DNA from 4 places in the Enterobacter sp. C3_dUdeg genome. Region 3 is predicted to be linked to each of the others. Evidence: predicted binding sites of a transcription regulator. Region 3 holds the regulator's gene; each other region holds the start of a gene.

Region 1 (5,429 bases), on a different contig from region 3:
TTAAGTGTCTCCATTTGGAGACAGCTATATTGCGGGTCTGTCGCGTAATTGCGACACAAACAAAAAAGCCCGGTCGAGCTTTCGCTTACCGGGCCTGGAAGGGGGTGGGGCTAAAACTTAACCCAGCTGCTTACGCGCGTTGCGGAAGATACGCATCCACGGGCTGTCCTCGCCCCAGTTTTCCGGGTGCCAGGAGTTGCTCACGGTACGGAATACGCGTTCCGGGTGCGGCATCATGATGGTCGCGCGACCGCTTTCGCTGGTCACTGCCGTAATACCGTTGGCGGAGCCGTTCGGGTTAGCCGGATAGGTTTCCGTCACCTTGCCGAAGTTATCGACAAAGCGCAGCGCTACCAGGCCTTTGCTCTCCAGCTGAGCCAGATGCGCAGCGTCGCGCACTTCTACCTGACCTTCGCCGTGGGAAACGGCGATTGGCATCTGTGAACCGACCATCCCCTGCAGCAGCAGAGACGGGCTTTGGGTCACTTCCACCAGGCTGAAGCGCGCCTCGAAGCGGTCAGACTGGTTGCGCACAAAGCGCGGCCAGGCTTCGCTGCCCGGGATCAGCTCGCGCAGGTTAGACATCATCTGGCAGCCGTTACACACGCCCAGCGCCAGGGTCTGCGGACGGTGGAAGAAGGTTTCGAACTCGTCGCGCACGCGGCTGTTGAACAGGATGGACTTCGCCCAGCCTTCGCCCGCGCCCAGCACGTCACCGTAGGAGAAGCCGCCGCACGCCACCAGCGCCTGGAAATCTTCCAGACCGGTACGCCCGGCCAGCAGGTCGCTCATGTGGACGTCGATAGCGTCAAAGCCCGCGCGGTGGAAGGCAGCTGCCATCTCAACGTGGGAGTTGACGCCCTGCTCGCGCAGCACGGCCACTTTTGGACGCGCGCCCGTCGCTATGTACGGCGCGGCGATGTCTTCGTTGATGTCGAAGGAGAGCTTCACGTTCAGGCCTGGATCCTGGTCATTCGCTTTCGCGTTATGCTCCTGATCGGCACATTCCGGGTTATCACGCAGGCGCTGCATCTGCCAGGTGGTTTCCGCCCACCACATGCGCAGCGTGGTGCGGCTTTCGCTGAACACCGCGTGACCGTCTGCTTCAATAACGAAGCGGTCGCCCTGAACGGCTTTGCCCAGATAGTGCACGCAGTCTGCCAGACCATGCTTCGCCAGAATCGCTTCAACCGCGTCGCGATCTGCCGCACGCACCTGAATCACGGCGCCCAGCTCTTCGTTGAACAGCGCCGCCAGACGGTCTTCGCCCAGCGTCGCAATGTTCGCTTCCACGCCGCAGTGGCCGGTGAAGGCCATCTCTGCCAGGGTCACCAGCAGGCCACCGTCGGAACGGTCGTGGTAGGCCAGCAGCTTACGCTGCGCCACCAGCGCCTGAATCGCGTCGTAGAAGCCTTTCAGCTGCGCCACGTCGCGCACGTCGGCTGGCTTATCGCCGAGCTGGCGGTAAACCTGCGCCAGCGCGGTAGCACCCAGCGCGTTGTGGCCTTTGCCCAGGTCAATCAGCAGCAGGGCGTTGTCTTCGGTCGCAAGCTGCGGCGTAACGGTGTGACGCACGTCTTCCACGCGGGCAAACGCGGTGATCACCAGCGACAGCGGAGAGGTCATCTCGCGCTGTTCGTTGCCTTCCTGCCAGCGGGTTTTCATCGACATGGAGTCTTTGCCCACCGGAATGGTCAGGCCGAGGGCAGGACACAGCTCCTCGCCCACCGCTTTCACGGCTTCATACAGGCCAGCATCTTCGCCAGGGTGGCCGGCAGCGGCCATCCAGTTGGCGGAGAGCTTGATACGTTTGATATCGCCAATCTGCGTCGCGGCGATGTTGGTCAGCGCTTCACCGACCGCCAGACGGGCAGAGGCCGCGAAGTCCAGCAGCGCCACCGGGGTGCGTTCGCCGAGAGCCATCGCTTCGCCGTAGTAGCTGTCGAGGCTCGCGGTGGTCACGGCGCAGTTCGCGACCGGGATTTGCCACGGGCCGACCATCTGATCGCGCGATACCATACCGGTCACGGTGCGATCGCCGATGGTCACCAAGAAGGTTTTCTCTGCCACAGCAGGCAGGTGCAGCACGCGGTTTACCGCTTCTGCCACGGTGATGCCCTGGCGATCCAGCGCTTTGCCCGCCGCTTTGCGGGTGGTTACGTCGCGGGTCATCTTCGGCGTTTTACCGAGCAGCACGTCCAGCGGCAGATCGATCGGCTGGTTGTCAAAGTGGGTGTCGCTTAAGGAAAGGTGCTGCTCTTCGGTCGCTTCACCGATGACGGCATACGGCGCGCGCTCGCGGCGGCACAGCTCGTCAAAAAGCGGCAGCTGATCCGCAGCAACCGCCAGCACGTAGCGCTCCTGGGATTCGTTACACCAGATTTCCAGCGGGCTCATGCCCGGCTCATCGCTCAGGATGTCGCGCAGGTTGAAGCGCCCGCCGCGGCCACCGTCGCTCACCAGCTCCGGCATGGCGTTGGACAGGCCGCCCGCGCCCACGTCGTGGATGAAGAGGATCGGGTTGGCGTCGCCCAGCTGCCAGCAGCGGTCGATCACTTCCTGGCAGCGGCGCTCCATCTCAGGGTTGTCGCGCTGCACGGAGGCGAAATCGAGATCCGCATCAGACTGGCCGGAGGCCATAGAAGAGGCCGCGCCGCCGCCCAGACCGATGTTCATCGCCGGGCCGCCCAGTACGATCAGCTTCGCGCCGACGACGATCTCACCTTTCTGCACGTGATCGGCACGGATGTTGCCGATCCCGCCCGCCAGCATGATCGGCTTGTGGTAGCCGCGCAGCTCTTCGCCGTTGTGGCTGTCCACTTTCTCTTCATAGGTACGGAAGTAACCGTTCAGCGCCGGACGACCAAATTCGTTGTTAAACGCCGCGCCGCCCAGCGGGCCTTCGGTCATGATATCCAGGGCGGTCACGATGCGCTCTGGCTTGCCGAAATCCTCTTCCCACGGCTGTTCAAAGCCCGGGATACGCAGGTTAGAGACAGAGAAACCGACCAGACCCGCTTTAGGTTTAGCGCCACGACCGGTCGCGCCTTCATCACGGATTTCGCCGCCGGAGCCTGTCGCCGCACCCGGCCACGGGGAGATCGCCGTCGGGTGGTTGTGGGTTTCCACTTTCATCAGGATATGCGCGGGCTCCTGATGGAAGTCATAGCGCCCTGCTTCGCGATCGGCGAAGAAGCGGCCCACCTCGGAACCTTCCATTACCGCGGCGTTGTCTTTATAGGCAGACAGCACGTGGTCAGGGGTTTGCTCCATGGTGTTTTTGATCATTTTGAACAGCGACTTCGGCTGCTGTTCGCCGTCAATAATCCAGTCGGCGTTGAAAATCTTGTGGCGGCAGTGCTCAGAGTTAGCCTGCGCGAACATGTAAAGTTCGATGTCGTTCGGGTTACGGTTGAGCTTAACAAACGCATCCTGCAGGTAGTCGATTTCGTCTTCTGCCAGCGCCAGGCCGAGACGCAGGTTGGCGTCAATCAGCGCCTGACGGCCCTGCCCCAGCAGGTCTACGCTCTGTACCGGCGCAGGCTGATGGTGAGAGAAAAGCTTCTGCGCGTCATCGAGAGAGGCAAAAACGCTCTCCATCATGCGATCGTGCAGTTCAGCCGCAACCGCCTGCCACTGCGCGTCGCTCAGGGTAGAGGCTTCCACGTAGTACGCCACGCCGCGTTCCAGACGGTTAATCTGGCTCAGGCCACAGTTGTGGGCGATGTCGGTGGCTTTGGAAGACCAGGGGGAGATGGTGCCCGGACGAGGCGTAGCAAGGATCAGTTTGCCGGTTGGCGTATGGCTGCTCAGGCTTGGACCATACTTGAGCAGGCGTTCCAGCTGTACGCGCTCCTCTGCATTGAGGGGGGCATTCAGGTCAGCAAAATGGACATACTCAGCGTAAATATTGCTTACCGGAAGGTCGGCCGCCTGAAAACGTGCCAGCAGTTTAGTGATACGGAAGGCAGACAGTGCAGGCGAACCACGCAGAATTTCCATCATAAGTCTCTCGTCTTCGAAGCGCCGGGGCGCTTACAGTGTGCGCAAGGGGGGAAAACGGGCGTCATTATAGAGAATCCTGAGCGCCGACGAAACCGTTTGCGTCGAAATAAAATTTGCACAGAGATTTAACAATAGATGTGACCTGTCTCTCTAATTGGTTGCCAAGTGGCGCAAGTTTACGCAAAATGCCGCTCATTCAATGGCAAACCTTATGATTAACATGGCTACAGCAGACTGAGGCAACCGGCGTCGCAGAGAATTAACTAATTGAAAAAATTAAAGATTAATTATCTGCTCATCGGCATTGTAACGTTGCTGCTGGCAGTGGCCCTCTGGCCTTCCATCCCCTGGTTCGGCAAAGCCGAAAACCGTATCGCCGCCATTCAGGAGCGGGGGGAATTGCGCGTCAGTACCCTCAACTCGCCGCTGATTTACAGCGACGTCAACGGCAAAATCATTGGCCTGGATTATGAACTGGCACAACAGTTCGCCGATTATCTTGGCGTGAAGCTTAAAATCACCGTCCGCCAGAATATCAACCAGCTGTTTGACGACCTCGATAACGACGATGCCGATATGCTCGCCGCCGGGCTGGTGTATAACAGCGAGCGCAGTAAGAACTACCAGCCAGGCCCGACCTACTACTCCGTTTCGCAGCAGCTGGTTTACCGCGTCGGGAGCCTGCGCCCGCGCTCGCTGTCCACGATTAACGATCGGCAGCTGACGATTGCGCCCGGCCACGTGGTGATTGACGATCTGCGTGAGCTCAAGGAGAAGAAATATCCCGACCTGAGCTGGACGGTGGATCCAAAACTCGGCACGATGGAGCTGCTGGAGCAGGTAAAAGATCAGAAGGTGCCCTACACCATCGCCGATTCGGTCGCGATCAGCCTGTTCCAGCGGGTGCATCCTGAAATCGCCGTGGCGCTGGACGTCACCGACGAGCAGCCCGTGACCTGGTTTAGCCAGCTTGATGACGACCAGACCTTCTCTGCCGCGATGCTTGATTTCTTCAACACCATCAATGAAGACGGTACCCTGGCGCGTCTGGAGGAAAAGTACCTCGGGCACGGCGATGACTTTGACTACGTTGACACCCGCAGCTTCCTGCGCGCGGTAGACAGCGTCCTGCCGGACCTGCAGCCGCTGTTCGAAAAATACGCCCAGGAGATTGACTGGAAGCTGCTGGCGGCTATTTCGTATCAGGAATCCCACTGGGACACCCAGGCCACGTCGCCCACGGGCGTACGCGGTTTGATGATGTTAACCAAAAATACCGCGCTGAGCCTGGGCGTGAACGATCGTACCGATGCCGAACAGAGCATCAGCGGCGGCGCGCGCTATCTGCAGGATATGATGGCCAAAGTACCGGAAACGGTGCCGGAAGAAGAGCGGATCTGGTTTGCGCTGGCGGCCTACAATAT
Region 2 (5,429 bases), on a different contig from region 3:
ATCGAATTTACGCAATACGCTGATGAACTCATCCGATGCGCCTTTAGGTGGACGCGGACGACCACCGTATACCTGATCCCCGACCAGCGGATGGGTAATGTGGGCCATATGCACGCGGATCTGGTGAGTACGTCCGGTTTCCAGACGCAGACGCAGGCGCGTATGAATACGGAAGTGCTCCATAATGCGATAGTGCGTCACCGCCGGTTTACCCATCGGATGCACCGACATATGGGTACGTTTGGTTGGGTGACGGCTGATTGGCTCTTCCACCGTTCCGCCAGAGGTCATATGCCCAATGGCTACCGCTTCATACTCGCGGGTGATTTCGCGCAGCTGCAGCGATTCCACCAGACGGGTCTGAGCTGGAACGGTCTTCGCCACCACCATCAAACCGGTGGTGTCTTTATCCAGACGGTGCACGATGCCCGCGCGCGGGACATCCGCGATCGGCGGATAATAATGGAGAAGTGCGTTAAGTACCGTACCGTCAGGGTTCCCCGCGCCCGGATGAACAACCAGGTCGCGCGGCTTGTTGATCACCAGAATGTCATCATCTTCATAGACGATGTCCAGTGGGATATCCTGCGGCTCGAAGCGGATTTCCTCTTCGATTTCAGCATTGATGGCGACAGCTTCCCCACCTAACACTTTCTCTTTTGGTTTGTCCCAGATCTTGCCGTTTACCAGCACGCGCTGGTCAAGGATCCATTCTTTTATGCGTGAACGCGAATAATCAGGGAACAATTCGGCCAAAGCCTGATCTAAGCGTTGACCGAGCTGATTTTCGGAGACTGTTGCGGTGAGTTCTACTCGTTGTGCCATAAACTGCTTCTTCGTTTAACGTTGGGTTTTACGGCTTTGCCGTTTAATATAGTGTGCTATTGTAGCTGGTCTTAATCGGGAGCAGGAACAGAGTTTCTCCCGGACAAACATTTGAGGAAAGTCAAAACGTCATGACGCGCATGAAATATCTGGTGGCAGCGGCCACGTTGAGCCTGGCTTTGGTGGGCTGCTCCGGTTCAAATGAACAGGTCCCTGACAATCCGCCGAATGAAATCTATGCGACTGCACAACAAAAGTTGCAGGACGGTAACTGGAAACAGGCGATAACGCAACTGGAAGCGTTGGATAATCGCTATCCATTTGGTCCATATTCGCAGCAGGTACAGTTAGATCTCATCTACGCATACTATAAAAATGCCGACCTGCCGCTGGCTCAGGCAACCATCGATCGTTTCATGCGTCTGAACCCGACTCATCCTAACATCGACTATGTGATGTACATGCGCGGCCTCACCAACATGGCGCTGGACGACAGTGCGCTTCAGGGCTTCTTCGGCGTGGATCGTTCTGACCGTGACCCGCAGCATGCGCGTGATGCCTTCAATGACTTCTCCAAGCTGGTGCGCGGCTATCCGAACAGTCAGTACGTGACCGACGCGACCAAACGTCTGGTGTTCCTGAAAGATCGTCTGGCGAAATATGAATACTCCGTAGCGGAATACTATACCCGTCGTGGCGCATGGGTTGCCGTGGTTAACCGCGTAGAAGGTATGCTGCGTGATTATCCGGATACTCAGGCAACGCGCGACGGCCTGAAGCTGATGGAAAATGCTTACCGTCAGATGCAGATGACCGCTCAGGCTGAAAAAGTGGCGAAAATCATCGCCGCGAACAGCAGCAACACCTGATATTGCCTCAATGCAAAACGGCAGCCCGAAGGCTGCCGTTTTTTTATTCATTTTAGCGCGTCGCTGAAGCGCTTAAGCCTCAACACATCCAGTCAACTATGGCCCCAATTTTTACCTTCGACAAGGTAAATCTCACCTCTTCCTGCCCTGCCTCACAAAAAAGATTCCCTGACAAAAACCGACAAAATAACGTGATCTAAATCACACATTTTGACATTAGGTCGGGTATGCTGGAATCACCAAGACGGAAAGACAAGAGGTAAAATTTATGACAATGAACATTACCAGTAAACAAATGGAAATTACTCCGGCAATCCGCCAGCACGTCGCAGACCGTCTCGCCAAACTGGATAAATGGCAAACTCATTTGATTAATCCACATATCATCCTGTCCAAGGAGCCGCAGGGTTTCATCGCTGACGCAACTATCAATACTCCAAACGGCCATCTGGTCGCCAGCGCAAAACATGAGGATATGTACACAGCAATTAACGATTTGATCAACAAGCTGGAACGGCAGCTCAATAAAGTGCAACACAAAGGTGAAGCCCGTCGCGCCGCAACATCGGTGAAAGACGCCAGCTTCGCGGAAGAAGTTGAAGAAGAGTAATCCTTTAAATTGAGTGTACCGCCAACGCGCCTTCGGGCGCGTTTTTTGTTTTTTATTGACAGGGTGAAAACAGTACGGGTACTTTAACGGTATCAATCACAGGATGACTTTATGAAACTTACGCCGTTCTTCTTCGCATTCTTTTTTACCTTCCCCTGAACGGGAGGCGTTTCGTCGTGTGATAAAGAATGCGAAGACGAACAACAAGGCCTCCCACACCGGGGGGCCTTTTTTATTGATAACGATAAAATGAGACAGGCAACACTATGACACCGGAAAACCCGTTACTGGATCTGCGAGTAAAAATCAGCGCGCTGGATGAGAAACTGCTGGCGCTGCTGGCCGAACGCCGCGCGCTTGCCGTTGAAGTGGGCAAAGCCAAGCTGGACTCCCATCGCCCGGTACGAGATATCGACCGCGAGCGCGATCTGCTGGAACGTCTCATTCAGCTCGGCAAAGTGCATCACCTCGATGCCCACTACATTACCCGGTTGTTCCAGCTCATCATCGAAGACTCCGTTCTCACTCAGCAAGCGCTGCTCCAGCAGCATCTGAACAAAACCAATCCACACTCTGCGCGTATTGCCTTCCTCGGTCCGAAGGGATCTTATTCTCACCTGGCCGCACGTCAGTATGCCGCACGCCATTTCGAAGAATTTATTGAGAGCGGCTGCGCGAAGTTTGCCGACATTTTTAACCAGGTTGAGACCGGCCAGGCGGATTACGCCGTCGTACCGATTGAAAACACCAGCTCCGGCGCCATCAACGACGTCTACGATTTGCTGCAGCACACCAGCCTGTCGCTGGTAGGCGAGCTGACGATCCCTATCGATCACTGCGTGCTGGTCTCCGGCTCAACGGACCTGAGCAAGATCGAAACGGTTTACAGTCATCCACAGCCGTTCCAGCAGTGCAGCCAGTTCCTGAACCGCTATCCGAACTGGAAAATTGAGTACACCGAAAGCACCTCGGCGGCGATGGAAAAAGTGGCGCAGGCTAACACCCCAACCGTCGCCGCGCTCGGCAGCGAAGCAGGCGGGGCGCTGTATGGCCTGCAGGTGCTGGAACGCAACCTGGCGAACCAGACGCAAAATATCACCCGCTTCGTGGTGCTGGCCCGCAAGGCGATCAATGTGTCAGACCAGGTGCCGGCCAAAACCACGCTGCTGATGGCGACCGGCCAACAGGCCGGGGCGCTGGTTGAAGCCCTGCTGGTGCTGCGTAATCACAACCTGATCATGACCAGGCTGGAATCACGCCCAATCCACGGTAACCCGTGGGAAGAGATGTTCTACCTCGATATCCAGGCCAACCTGGAATCTGCTTCCATGCAGAAGGCCCTGCGCGAACTGGGCGAGATCACGCGTTCCATGAAGGTGCTGGGCTGCTATCCGAGCGAAAACGTGGTCCCGGTTGACCCGGCTTAACGTTCGATGAACCGGCTTTTCTTCATCCCTGCCACGTTCACCGGCAGGGTGAATATGGCGCCGGAGAGCGGATACTTCGCCAGCTCGTCCGCGTCCATATTTTCCCGCGTGGTGGTAATAAACAGTGTTTTCATGTCATCGCCGCCAAAGCAGACCATCGTCGGGCAACGCACCGGCATGCGGTATTCTTCCAGCTGCTCCCCTTGCGGAGAAAAACGCGCAATACGCCAGCCGTCAAACAGCGCGCTCCAGTAGCAGCCTTCCACATCCACGGCAGCGCCGTCCGGTATCCCTTCGCCCTCTTTAAACTGACGAAACACCTCGCGCCTGCCGGGTTCGCCCTTCTCATCAAGCTGCGTTCGGTAAATAACGCCGTTTGGCGTATCTGAAGTAAACATCCATTGATTATCAGGGCTAAACGCTAAGCCGTTGTGCCCGTGAATATCGCACTGGATCACTTTCGGCGTCAGGTCGTTGTCGATGCGCATCAGCAGGGCACCGTTGTAATCTCCCGGCCCCCAAAACGTGCCCGCGTAGAATCGCCCCAGAGAATCGGTGCCGCCGTCGTTAAAGCGTGCGAGCTGTGGGTTAGAGGGGTTATCGCACACCTTGCGGCGCAGCAGGCCGTGTTTATCGGTCAGCCAGATACCCGTTCGCATCGCAACGATAAAACCACCCTGCTCGCGCAGCGCGAAACAGCCCACCTCCTCATGGAAAGAGAGTACGGTGTGTTCTGCCGTCGGCAGATGGTAGCGGTGGATCTCCCCTTCCAGAATATCGGCCCAGTAGAGCGCGTGCTCTTCTGCGCTCCACGTCGGGCATTCAGGCAGATGCCCGGTGTAATTCAACAGCAGCTGCGGTTCGGCCATGACAGTTCCCCAAAATAAAAAAAGCCAGCATTGCTGGCTTTCAGTATATACATCATCGCATTACTGGCGACTGTCATTTGCCTGGCGCAACAGCGTCCGGCTCTCACTCTGGAAACGCTGAGCGTAATCGCCAAACCAGTGCTCGACCTTGCGGAAGCTGTCGATAAACGCCTGCTTGTCTCCGTGCTCCAGCAGCGTAATGGCTTCACCAAAGCGCTGATAGTAGCGCTTGATGAGCGCCAGATTGTTCTCGGAGGACATAATAATGTCCGCGTAAAGCTGCGGATCCTGAGCAAACAGGCGCCCGACCATCGCCAGCTCCAGACGATAGATAGGCGAAGAGAGCGCCAGAAGCTGTTCAAGCTGCACGTTCTCTTCCGCCAGATGCAGACCGTAGGCAAACGTCGCAAAGTGGCGCAGCGCCTGAATGAACGCCATGTTCTGATCGTGCTCGACCGCGCTGATGCGGTGCAATCGCGCGCCCCATACCTGAATCTGTTCCAGGAACCACTGATAGGCTTCCGGCTGACGACCGTCGCAGTAAACCACCACCTGCTTAGCCAGGCTGCCGCTGTCCGGGCCAAACATCGGGTGCAGACCCAGTACCGGGCCCGTATGCGCAGCCAGCATCGCCTGTAGCGGACCATTTTTGACGGAGGCCAGATCCACCAGGATACAATCTTTCGGTAAAGCAGGAAGCTTTCCGATGATCTGCTCCGTCACGTGGATCGGCACGCTGACGATAACCATCCCGGCATCTTTCATGAGTTCCGGAGCATGCGCCCAGTCCTCTTTTTCCAGAATGCGCACCTGATAGCCAGAAAGCGTC
Region 3 (5,429 bases):
CACTACCGTATGCAAAAGACGCCCTGGCACCGCACATTTCTGCGGAAACCCTGGAATATCACTACGGCAAGCATCACCAGACGTACGTCACCAACCTGAACAATCTGATCAAAGGCACCGATTTTGAAGGCAAAACGCTGGAAGAGATCGTCCGCAGCTCAGAGGGTGGCGTATTTAACAACGCCGCTCAGGTGTGGAACCACACCTTTTACTGGCACTGCCTGGCACCGAATGCCGGCGGTGAACCTGTCGGTGAACTGGCTACCGCTATCAATGCCGCATTTGGCAGCTTCGCGGATTTCAAAGCGAAATTTACCGATGCAGCCATCAAGAACTTCGGCTCTGGCTGGACGTGGCTGGTTAAAGAGGCGGATGGCAAACTGGCTATCGTGTCCACCTCTAATGCGGGTACCCCGCTGACCACCAGCGCGAAGCCGCTGATGACCGTGGACGTGTGGGAACACGCTTACTACATTGACTACCGCAACGCGCGTCCGAACTACCTGGAGCACTTCTGGGCACTGGTTAACTGGGACTTTGTCGCGAAGAACTTCGCCGCGTAAGAGACACGCAGAAGGGTTCGCCCTTCTGCGTTTTTGGTTTATTCCGCAGCGCAGGCTGCTTCAGGCTGTTTACGACCCGACATCATCACCAGCAGCAGGCCGAGCGCGGCAATAATCGCCCCCATCACCGGCACAAAGCTGTACCCCAGACCACCTGAAATCACGGCCCCACCGGCCGCCGCGCCCAGGGCATTACCCAGGTTAAACGCACCGATATTCACGGAAGATGAAAGTCCCGGCGCCTCGTGCGCGACACGCATCACGCGCATCTGCAGCGGCGGCACCACGGCGAAAGTGGCGGCTCCCCAGACGACCATCGCAATCGCGGCCCCAAACTCATTGCGCGCCAGCCACGGAATGGCAACCATGATGACAATCAGCAGGGTTAAGAAGCCCTTCAGCGTCCCGCTCACGGAACGGTCGGCAAATTTCCCGCCGAGATAGTTGCCAATCGAGAAGCCCACGCCAATCAGCACCAGCATCGCGGTAACGAAGAGAGGCGTTGCGTGGGTGATATCGTGCAGTACCGGTGAAATATAGGTGTAGAGGGTAAACATCGCCCCTGCCCCCAGCACGGTGGTGAGCAGCGCGGAGAGCACCTGCGGGCGCATCAGCACCGCCAGCTCTTTACGCACTTCCGGACGTTCTCCGGCATTGCCTTTCGGCAGGGAGAAGAACAGCGCCACCATTGCAACCACGCCCAGCCCGGCCGTCGCCAGGAAAGACATACGCCAGCCGATCGCTTCTCCCAGCCAGGTTGCCGCAGGCACCCCGCCGATATTGGCAATCGTCAGCCCCATAAACATGGTTGCCACGGCGCTCGCCTGCTTGTGTTTTGGCACCACGCTGGCAGCCACGACCGACCCCAGCCCAAAGAACGCGCCGTGGTTAAGGCTGGTCAGAATGCGCGACAGCATCAATGTGGTGTAGTCCGGCGAAATGGCCGAAAGCACGTTGCCCAGGGTGAAAATCGCCATCAGGAAAATCAGCGCATTGCGGCGCGCGCGGTGCGAAAGAAGAAGGGTCATCAGCGGCGCCCCTACCATCACGCCGATAGCGTAGGCGCTGATTAACATCCCTGCCGCAGGGATAGAGACATCTACGCCCCGGGCAATAACAGGCAGTAACCCCATTGGGGAGAATTCAGTGGTGCCAATCCCAAAAGCGCCAATCGCCAGGGCCAGCAGGGGATAATTGATTTTCATGCGTCAACTCCGGATGCCGTGTCATGTGGTGACACAGAACAAAGAAGCAGAAAGCATGACATCAATCACAAAAAATGAGAAGTTAACAAAATGGCAAAAGATTTTTGCCAGAGAAGTAACAATCCGGGGAGTCGGGAGGGAGAAGGCTCTCCCTCCGCGTAAATCAGTGCAGCGCAGCCGTCAGACCGGCCGCAACAATCAGAGCCAGCACAACAACGGTGGTGAACAGCGAAAACTTAAGATCGGAACTCATCAATTTTTCTCCTTTTAATCCCCACACGAAAAGTGAGCTTGCTCATTTTTGCACAGATTACGTTAAAAATCTTCCTGGATTTATACTGATAACCACTTTACCTCTTCCCCTTTTCATCAAGATAGGACAAAATTCCACGCTAAATTTATTAGCGTACCGGCCATTGACCCCCTCCTGACGTCCCGTGTCGTTTTCCCGGCGTGCCGCAATTCAAGATTGCGAGATAAGGGTGAGAGAAGGCAAACGTTTACCTTCAAGTTTTTCAGGAGCTTAGGATATGGTCTGGAGTGACATTTAATGGCAACAATTAAAGACGTAGCAAAACGCGCAAACGTTTCCACTACAACCGTATCACATGTAATTAACAAAACCCGCTTTGTGGCGGAAGAGACGCGCAACGCCGTCTGGGCAGCGATCAAAGAGCTGCACTATTCGCCAAGTGCGGTTGCGCGTAGCCTCAAGGTTAATCACACCAAATCCATTGGATTGCTGGCGACCAGCAGTGAAGCGGCCTATTTTGCCGAGATCATTGAAGCGGTCGAAAAGAACTGCTTCCAGAAAGGCTATACCCTGATTCTGGGCAACGCGTGGAACAGCATTGAAAAACAGCGTGCCTACCTGTCGATGATGGCGCAAAAGCGCGTTGATGGCCTGCTGGTGATGTGTTCCGAGTACCCGGAATCCGTGCTGTCGATGCTGGAAGAGTATCGCCATATTCCGATGGTGGTGATGGACTGGGGCGAAGCGCGCGCAGACTTTACCGATTCCGTTATCGATAACGCCTTTGAAGGCGGCTATATGGCCGGTCGTTATCTGATCGAACGCGGCCACCGCGAGATTGGCGTGATCCCCGGTCCGCTGGAGCGCAACACCGGCGCGGGCCGTCTGGCCGGTTTTATGAAAGCGATGGAAGAAGCGTTGATCAACGTGCCGGAAAACTGGATTGTGCAGGGTGACTTTGAGCCGGAATCGGGCTACCGCGCGATGCAGCAGATCGTCTCCCAGCCGCACCGTCCGACCGCCGTGTTCTGCGGGGGCGACATTATGGCCATGGGCGCGCTATGCGCTGCCGACGAGCTGGGCCTGCGCGTACCGCAGGATATTTCCGTGATCGGGTATGACAACGTGCGTAACGCGCGTTTCTTCACCCCGGCGCTGACCACCATTCACCAGCCGAAAGATTCGCTGGGCGAAACGGCCTTCAACATGCTGATGGACAGGATCGTCAACAAACGCGAAGAGTCGCAGTCTATTGAAGTTCACCCGCGTCTTATCGAACGCCGTTCCGTTGCGGACGGTCCGTTCCGCGACTACCGTCGTTAATCGCTTTACGGGGCCAGCTATGCTGGCTCCCGTAACCATTCCCGGTTCAGCGTTTCGCTGTCTCCCAGATAATCCAGCAGCCAGGCCATCGCAGGCGAGACGTCATTTTGCTGCCATGTGAGGCAGCAGGCCGCATCCGGGAACGGATTCTCCAGCGTCAGCTCAACCCACTCTCCGGTATCGATGCGCGGACGCGCGAAATGAACGGGCACCATCGCGACGCACAGCCCGGCGCTGAGGCACGTCGCCGACGATTCCCAGTCAGGGGCCACCACCCGCCGCTGGTTGTCCAGAAGCCAGGTGATACGCTTGGGCAATGAACGGGACGTATCCTCCAGCACCAGCGACGGCCAGTTGCGCAGCGTGTCATCGCTGAGCGGCCCTTCCATCGCCGCCAGCGGATGGTCGCTTGCCACCACGCATTTCCAGCTCAGCATCCCCATATCGCGAAAAGCGTAACGTCCCCCGACCGGGATCGCCTGCGTAGCCCCAATCGCCATCTCTGCCCTGCCGTCCGCCAGCGCATCCCAGACGCCGTTGAACACCTCCTGCGAGACCCGCAGCTCGACGTCAGAGAAATGACGGTAGAAATCGACGATCATCTGCCGGGTGCGTTCCGGCTTAACGATGTTATCCACCGCGATGGAAAGATGCCCCCGCCAGCCGTTAGCGATCTGCTGACACTGTTCGCGGGTGATCTGCATTTTTTTGATAACAGAACGCCCTTCCTTCAAAAACCACGCGCCTGCGGGCGTTAATTCCACATCACGATGCCGCCGTTCAAACAGCGGAACCGCCAGCCACTCCTCCAGTTGGCGCACCGTGTAGCTTATTGCCGAAGGGACGCGGTGCAGCTCCTGCGCCGCACCGCTGAAGCTGCCGTTACGTGCAACAGCATCGACCACTTCAAGAGAATAATCTGACCACATTTTCTGCCTGCAAATTTTTTGAATGCACCCGCCAAATATTAGCGTTTCACAAGCGGCTTTGCACTCCCTACACTCAGCGCCAATGTATACCTGCCTCCTCAGGAGAATAAAATAATGCAACCCAGGAACGGTTTTTTAGCCTGGCTCGGCGGCTTAAGCGTGCTGGGCTTTTTGGCCACCGATATGTACCTGCCGGCGTTTGCCGCCATGCAGGAAGATTTGCAAACCCCGGCTGCCGCCATCAGCGCCAGCCTGAGCTTATTCCTCGCCGGCTTTGCCTTCGCACAGCTGCTCTGGGGACCGCTCTCGGATCGCTTTGGTCGTAAACCGGTGCTGTTGCTGGGCCTGGCCATTTTTGCCGTGGGCTGCCTGGGGATGTTATGGGTACGCGATGCCACCTGGCTGCTGGTGCTGCGTTTTATTCAGGCCGTGGGCGTCTGTGCCGCGGCAGTGACCTGGCAGGCGCTGGTCACCGACTACTATCCGGCTAACCGCACAAACCGTATTTTCGCTACCATTATGCCGCTGGTGGGCCTCTCACCTGCCCTCGCTCCCCTGCTGGGCAGCTGGATCCTCGCGCATTTCGACTGGCAGGCCATTTTCGCCACGCTGTTTGCCATTACCCTGGTATTGATGCTGCCGGCGTTCGCCCTTAAGCCAGCGCATAAAAAAGAAGCGCATGCAGACGCGAAGCCGATTACCTTCACTTCCCTGCTCAGCGCCAAAGCCTATCGCGGGAATGTCCTGATCTATGCAGCCTGCTCGGCAAGCTTCTTCGCGTGGCTCACCGGCTCGCCGTTCATTCTGCACGATATGGGTTACAGCCCGGCAGCCATCGGCCTGAGCTATGTTCCGCAGACCATCGCATTCCTGGTAGGCGGGTACGGCTGTCGCGCGGCGCTGCAAAAGTGGGAAGGTCAGCAGATGCTGCCGTGGCTGCTGGTGCTGTATGCGCTGAGCGTTATCGGGACCTGGGCCGTTGGCTTTATTCCGGGTGCCGGTCTGGCCGAAATTTTGATCCCCTTCTGCGTGATGGCCGTCGCGAACGGGGCGATTTACCCTATCGTTGTAGCCCAGGCGCTGCGTCCCTTCCCGCAGGCAACAGGCCGCGCCGCCGCGCTGCAGAATACCCTGCAGCTGGGGCTGTGCTTCCTGG
Region 4 (5,429 bases), 230 kb from region 3:
ATAGTCGCCGTCAAGAGTCGTTACCGTGACGCCATTCTCGTCATGGGTGATGGCCTCCACCGGACAGTTAAACAGCTGCGCACAGCCGGCCTTAGCGGCAAGATCGATCCAGGTTTTGATCGCCGTTTCACAATGCAGCACGCCGGAGTGGGCTTCAAAGAGGCCGATGTAATCGTCCGGGACGGTAATTTCAGGCCAGCGCGCGGTAATGCCCGTCGCGTCCAGCTTCTCGACATCAAGATTAAAGGCTTTTGCACTGCGTTCGACGCCGGCGAGAAAATCAGAATGAGCGGGGCCAAGGTTGACGACGCCGGTACGCTCGAAAATACGCTCTTCGGTCTGTTTCGCCAGCTCGTCCCACAGCGTCTGGGCGCGAAGCACCAGCGGCACATAGCGCTCGCCTTCTCCATACGCATGGCGCATGAGACGGGTATCGCCATGATGGCTGCCCTCAGAATGAGGAGGAAGGTGGGCATCGATCATCATGACCTTCAGACCTGCCTGTGTTGCGTAATAACCGGCAGCGGAACCCACGGAGCCGCTACCAATAATGATTAAGTCGTATCTCATATGCATCTCATAAACTGATGTTTTGTTAGCAGAGTAATTAACAACGCGGGGTTAGACAAGGGAGAAATAAATAAGGCACCGCGTGGGTGCCTGTAGAGAGAAAAATGGGCATAAGCTTAGTGCCGTTTATACTCATTTTCCTGATAGTCGCCAGATTCTATTTTTGCAATACCTGCCTCTAAAATAGAAATAAACTGACGGGCGACGTCTGTTGTTAGCCACAGCGTCTGTCCAACTTCCGCTTCTTCACGGTTGAGTTGATTCGGGGTCTGGTAGTGCAAACGCAGCATCAGCGCATCGTAGCTATCTACGGTACTGATATCCCAGCCAACCAGTGGATGGGTCTGGATCACTTCACTATTCTTTTCCATTATAACCCCCTTAATGCGTGTTAGAAGACAACGGCTCTGAGGTTCAATGCATGTTTTTCTGAAAGCATCTTCAGTATACCAAGTAATAAGGGTTCCAACGGGAAAAATAAACAGGTGGCAACACATTTTTCTGCTTTTTAGGATTGTTCGAACAATAAAACACCATCTCGTTCACGATTTTTAAAGAAGATGCCGAATTAATTTGAACTTGCAGGATTTTTAGACAAAAAAAAGCCGGGGCGACCCGGCAAAAAAACACAATGAGGGAGCAGTGTTAATCTGTGATAAACCAGTCGTCTGCGCTTTCCCACGTTTCCTGCAGGATTTCGCTGATGCGATCTTTATCTTCTTTCGCAGCACCAATGACGGAGAGGTTGTTCGCCGCGGCGTAACGCACCGTTACGGCACCCGCGTTGTCGGGAAAGGTGTTGTTAATACGGCGGGATAATTCGCCTGCCAGTGCATCAAGCGCGCCGGCAGGCAGAACAGTTGTTTTGGCTATGGTGACTTCAATACGCATAAATGCCCCCTGTGTAATATACTGTTTATTTATACAGTTATATTATCGGTTTGACAACAAGGGGCATTGATTTTTTAACGTTTTACCGTCCAGTTAACGGTTTCGCCCGCCAGGAATGGGATCAGCGTGTCATCCGTCAGCGCAATGGACTCCTCAACGTGGCTCGCTTTACGCTCCAGTTCGATGAAGGTGTCGTTGACCGGCAGGCCGTAGAAGCGCGGGCCGTTAAGGGAGCAGAACGCTTCAAAATGTTCGAGCGCGTTCATCTCTTCAAAGACGGTCGCGTAGCTGGCCAGTGCCGTTGGGGCGTTGAAGCAGCCTGCACAGCCGCAGCTCGCCTCTTTGCGGTGGCGGGCGTGAGGTGCGGAATCGGTGCCGAGGAACGCGCGGGAGAACCCGCTGGCAACCAGCTCGCGCAGCGCCTGCTGGTGGATGTTGCGTTTGAGGATCGGCAGACAGTACAGGTGAGGACGTACCCCGCCCACCAGCATGTGGTTACGGTTAAACATCAGGTGCTGTGGCGTAATGGTCGCGGCGATAAGATCGTTGCCGTCGCGCACATACTCTGCCGCGTCTTTGGTGGTGATATGCTCAAAGACCACTTTAAGCGCGGGCAGGCGCTGGCGCAGAGGCTCCATCACGGTCTCGATAAAGCGGGCTTCACGGTCGAAGATGTCAATCTCGGCATGCGTGACTTCACCATGGACCAGCAGCGGCATGCCCAGTTTCTGCATGCGTTCCAGAACCGGCATGATGGCATCAATGCTGGTGACGCCGTGGCTGGAGTTGGTGGTGGCATTTGCTGGGTAGAGTTTCGCCGCCGTAAATACGCCTTCGTTAAACCCGCGCTCCACTTCGTTCGGATCCAGCGAGTCGGTAAGATAGCAGGTCATCAACGGGGTAAAATCGTGTCCCGCAGGAACGGCATCCAGGATGCGCTGGCGATATGCCATCGCGGCATCGACGGTGGTGACTGGTGGAACCAGGTTAGGCATGACAATCGCGCGGCCATAAATTTCGCTGGTATAAGGCACGACGGTTTTCAGCATATCGCCATCACGCAGATGGATATGCCAGTCGTCAGGGCGGCGGATTTTAAGAACCTGGGGTTGTGCAGTCATGGAAGCTCCGGCTTGTCAGGAATCAGTCATAAGGATGGCTGTTTTTGCCGGACACAAATCATAAGCGGAAACGTTTTCGTTTGCACACTTTTCCGTAAAAAAAAGGGCGCCGCAGCGCCCTTCAGGTTAATCAGTGAAAGGAATGATAATTTCTCCCGGTTTCACCTCTATGCCTTTTGCATATTTTTTCGCCAGAGCTTCACCCTTGCTTTTGTCTTCGCTTAAGACGTACGCGGGCTGCTGGTTAAAGTAATTACGCAGCGACTGGTTCAGATAGGGCATCAGGGTTTGCAGAACCGGTGCCATCTTGTCCGGCGACACCTGCGCATCGACGACTTCCATCTCCTGCAGGAAAATCGCCCCTTTCTCTTTGTTGAAAACGGGCAGGGCCTTCAGCTTGAGCTTGATGTTGGCCTTCTGATTGCCAAAGAGGGATGACATATCGAGATCCGCATCACCGGCCAGGGTGACTTTGTTTGGCTCTTCACGTCCGATCTGGCTGGTCAGGTTCGTCAGGACGATATGCGCGTCCGCCAGTCCCGGCACGCCAATGTCTTTAGAGAAATTGTTATGTTTTTCCAGCGCCTGATTAATTTCCTGTTCACTGACGGTATATTGCGTGAGCTGGTTACAGCCAACCAGCAGGCCGCTGACTACTAATGCCGCGGCAAAGACAATTTTCTTCATAGTGTTCCTCAACGAAAAATCGGCGCTTCTGTCCTGTTACGCCAGTATGTCAGTGTGAATTGGCAGAAACCAGCAGAAAAAACTGAGAAGTGGGGCGGGAGGGACTCCCGCCCGAGGGAAAGGCTACGCGCCAGGCTCGAGCATCCCGCTCGCGCTGCGTTTCGGGCTGAACTGCCACCACAGAGCAAGGAGCGTCATAAAGCCCACCACGCCGAGCATCATCCACGGGAGTTCGGGCTGGTTTAACGCTTTGCCGGCATCAAACAACCAGCCGCCACCCGCGTAACCTAATGCGCCGCCAAGCGCCAGCCCCAGCCGGCTGAAACCCATATAGCTGCCGCGCGCACGCGCATCCGCAAGCGAGGCGCTCAGCGTTTCACGGGCAGGCTCGGCGATGATCGACCCTATATAGAACGTGCAAATCAGCGTAAACAGCTGCTGGAGAGAGTTCACCAGGCCGATCGGCATCATGCTCAGCGTCATCAGGAGCAGCCCGGCCATCAGGCGATGCTCCAGACGAAAGCGCCGTTCGCTCCAGCGGGCAATCGGATAAAGCAGCGTTAACGACAGGCAGGCTTCGATGGCGTACATCCATTTAACGGCTGCAGGGGTCCCCGCGATATCGTTAACCATGATCGGCAGCATCAGCATGACCTGTACAGCCAGCATGTAGTATCCCGTCAGGGTCAACACATAGGTGACAAAACGCCTGTCGCGCAGGACGCGGCCAAGCCCTTCCCGGACCGGCGCTTTGACCGTCGACAGTTTCCAGGCGGGCAGGAACAGGCCATTGAACAGCGCGCACAGAATAAAGAGCACCGCCCCAGCGGCGCAGACCAGACGGAAGTCATACTGCAGCAGCCAGCTTCCCAGCAGGGCGCCGATAACCGCCCCGGCACTGTCCTGCATCATCAGAATCGAGAAGAAACGGCCGCGGTGCTGGGGGCGAATAAGCTTTACCACTAGCGCGGTGCGTGGCGGATCGAACAGCGTGCCGCCGATACCGGAGAGGAAACAGGAGAACCAGAGCAGCCAGGGCTCCTGGGCGACCGCCATCGTGGCAAAACCTGCCGCGCGCAGCAGCATACCGGTAACGATCATCGGTTTAGCGCCAAAGCGGTCGGCAATGGCCCCGCCAAAGACGCCCAGGCCCTGCTGGACAAACTGGCGTAGCCCCAGGGCAATGCCAACCATTAATGCCGCCCAGCCCATCTGATCGACAAAGCGGATCGATATCAGCGGAAAAACGACAAAAAAGCCGAGCACGACCAGCATGTTATCGACGAGCAGGAAATATTTACCCAGGCTCCTGGCCTGTGATACGCGGGACATTTTCCCTCCAGGGAAAATAAGAAGGTGAGCACGCTAACATTCTGCGGTGTCGCCGCGTTTTTTCCCACCCCCGTGGGTGACAATATTTTTTTATCAAAAGGGTGCTTTGATAGAGAGTTCTCATCGAAAAATGTGAAAAGAGGTGAAAATGGTATGTCACTGTTTTCACAGACGGCACAGGCGCAGGTATAGTAAAGCTAATGGGTCAGCAGAAGTGACGGGAAGGAGTGGTATCGATGTTTGGCTATCGCAGCAATGTGCCAAAAGTGCGTCTGACAACGGACAGGCTGGTCGTTCGTCTGGTGCATGAGCGTGATGCCTGGCGTCTGGCGGATTATTACGCCGAGAATCGCCAGTTTTTAAAACCCTGGGAACCCGTTCGGGATGAGAGCCATTGTTACCCTTCCGGCTGGCAGGCGCGCCTCAGCATGATTACGGAATTTCACAAGCAGGGCAGCGCGTTTTATTTCGCGCTGCTGGATCCTGAAGAGAAAGAGATTATCGGGATCGCTAATTTTTCAAACGTGGTGCGCGGGTCGTTTCACGCCTGCTACCTTGGCTACTCCATCGGCCAGAAATGGCAGGGGCAGGGGCTGATGTACGAGGCGTTAACGGTGGCGATCCGCTATATGCAACGCACGCAGCATATCCATCGCATTATGGCGAACTATATGCCGCACAATCAGCGCAGCGGCAATTTGCTGGCCCGCTTAGGGTTCGAGAAAGAGGGTTACGCCAAAGACTATCTGCTGATAGACGGAGAGTGGCGCGACCACGTTCTGACGGCGTTAACCACCCGGGACTGGACCGCAGGTCGTTAAGGAGAAA

What was found. The regulator PurR, encoded in region 3, represses purine synthesis genes. The targets are predictions, from matches to a motif close to CANGCAAACGTTTGCNTG.
Region 1: purL (phosphoribosylformylglycinamidine synthase) is a predicted target of PurR. The motif match lies at 4,091-4,108, and genes of this name have one in related genera.
Region 2: raiA (ribosome-associated translation inhibitor RaiA) is a predicted target of PurR. The motif match lies at 1,848-1,865, and genes of this name have one in related genera.
Region 4: pyrC (dihydroorotase) is a predicted target of PurR. The motif match lies at 2,646-2,663, and genes of this name have one in related genera.

The regions. Positions count from the first base shown of each region.
Region 1 is NZ_BAAKFX010000007.1:29,396-34,824, reverse strand. It holds gene purL (phosphoribosylformylglycinamidine synthase) at 118-4,005, opposite strand; gene mltF (membrane-bound lytic murein transglycosylase MltF) at 4,273-5,429, shown strand, end outside.
Region 2 is NZ_BAAKFX010000013.1:92,418-97,846, reverse strand. It holds gene rluD (23S rRNA pseudouridine(1911/1915/1917) synthase RluD) at 1-825, opposite strand, end outside; gene bamD (outer membrane protein assembly factor BamD) at 957-1,694, shown strand; gene raiA (ribosome-associated translation inhibitor RaiA) at 1,963-2,304, shown strand; Phe leader region at 2,415-2,540, shown strand; gene pheL (pheA operon leader peptide PheL) at 2,416-2,463, shown strand; gene pheA (bifunctional chorismate mutase/prephenate dehydratase) at 2,571-3,731, shown strand; gene AC27FC_RS20555 (SMP-30/gluconolactonase/LRE family protein) at 3,728-4,600, opposite strand; gene tyrA (bifunctional chorismate mutase/prephenate dehydrogenase) at 4,661-5,429, opposite strand, start outside.
Region 3 is NZ_BAAKFX010000001.1:1,299,614-1,305,042, forward strand. It holds gene sodB (superoxide dismutase [Fe]) at 1-563, shown strand, start outside; gene AC27FC_RS06110 (MFS transporter) at 602-1,768, opposite strand; gene cydH (cytochrome bd-I oxidase subunit CydH) at 1,932-2,021, opposite strand; gene purR (HTH-type transcriptional repressor PurR) at 2,319-3,344, shown strand; gene punR (DNA-binding transcriptional activator PunR) at 3,362-4,273, opposite strand; gene punC (purine nucleoside transporter PunC) at 4,388-5,429, shown strand, end outside.
Region 4 is NZ_BAAKFX010000001.1:1,531,971-1,537,399, reverse strand. It holds gene solA (N-methyl-L-tryptophan oxidase) at 1-570, opposite strand, end outside; gene bssS (biofilm formation regulator BssS) at 687-941, opposite strand; gene dinI (DNA damage-inducible protein I) at 1,216-1,461, opposite strand; gene pyrC (dihydroorotase) at 1,536-2,582, opposite strand; gene AC27FC_RS07340 (lipoprotein) at 2,709-3,269, opposite strand; gene mdtH (multidrug efflux MFS transporter MdtH) at 3,393-4,601, opposite strand; gene rimJ (ribosomal protein S5-alanine N-acetyltransferase) at 4,838-5,422, shown strand.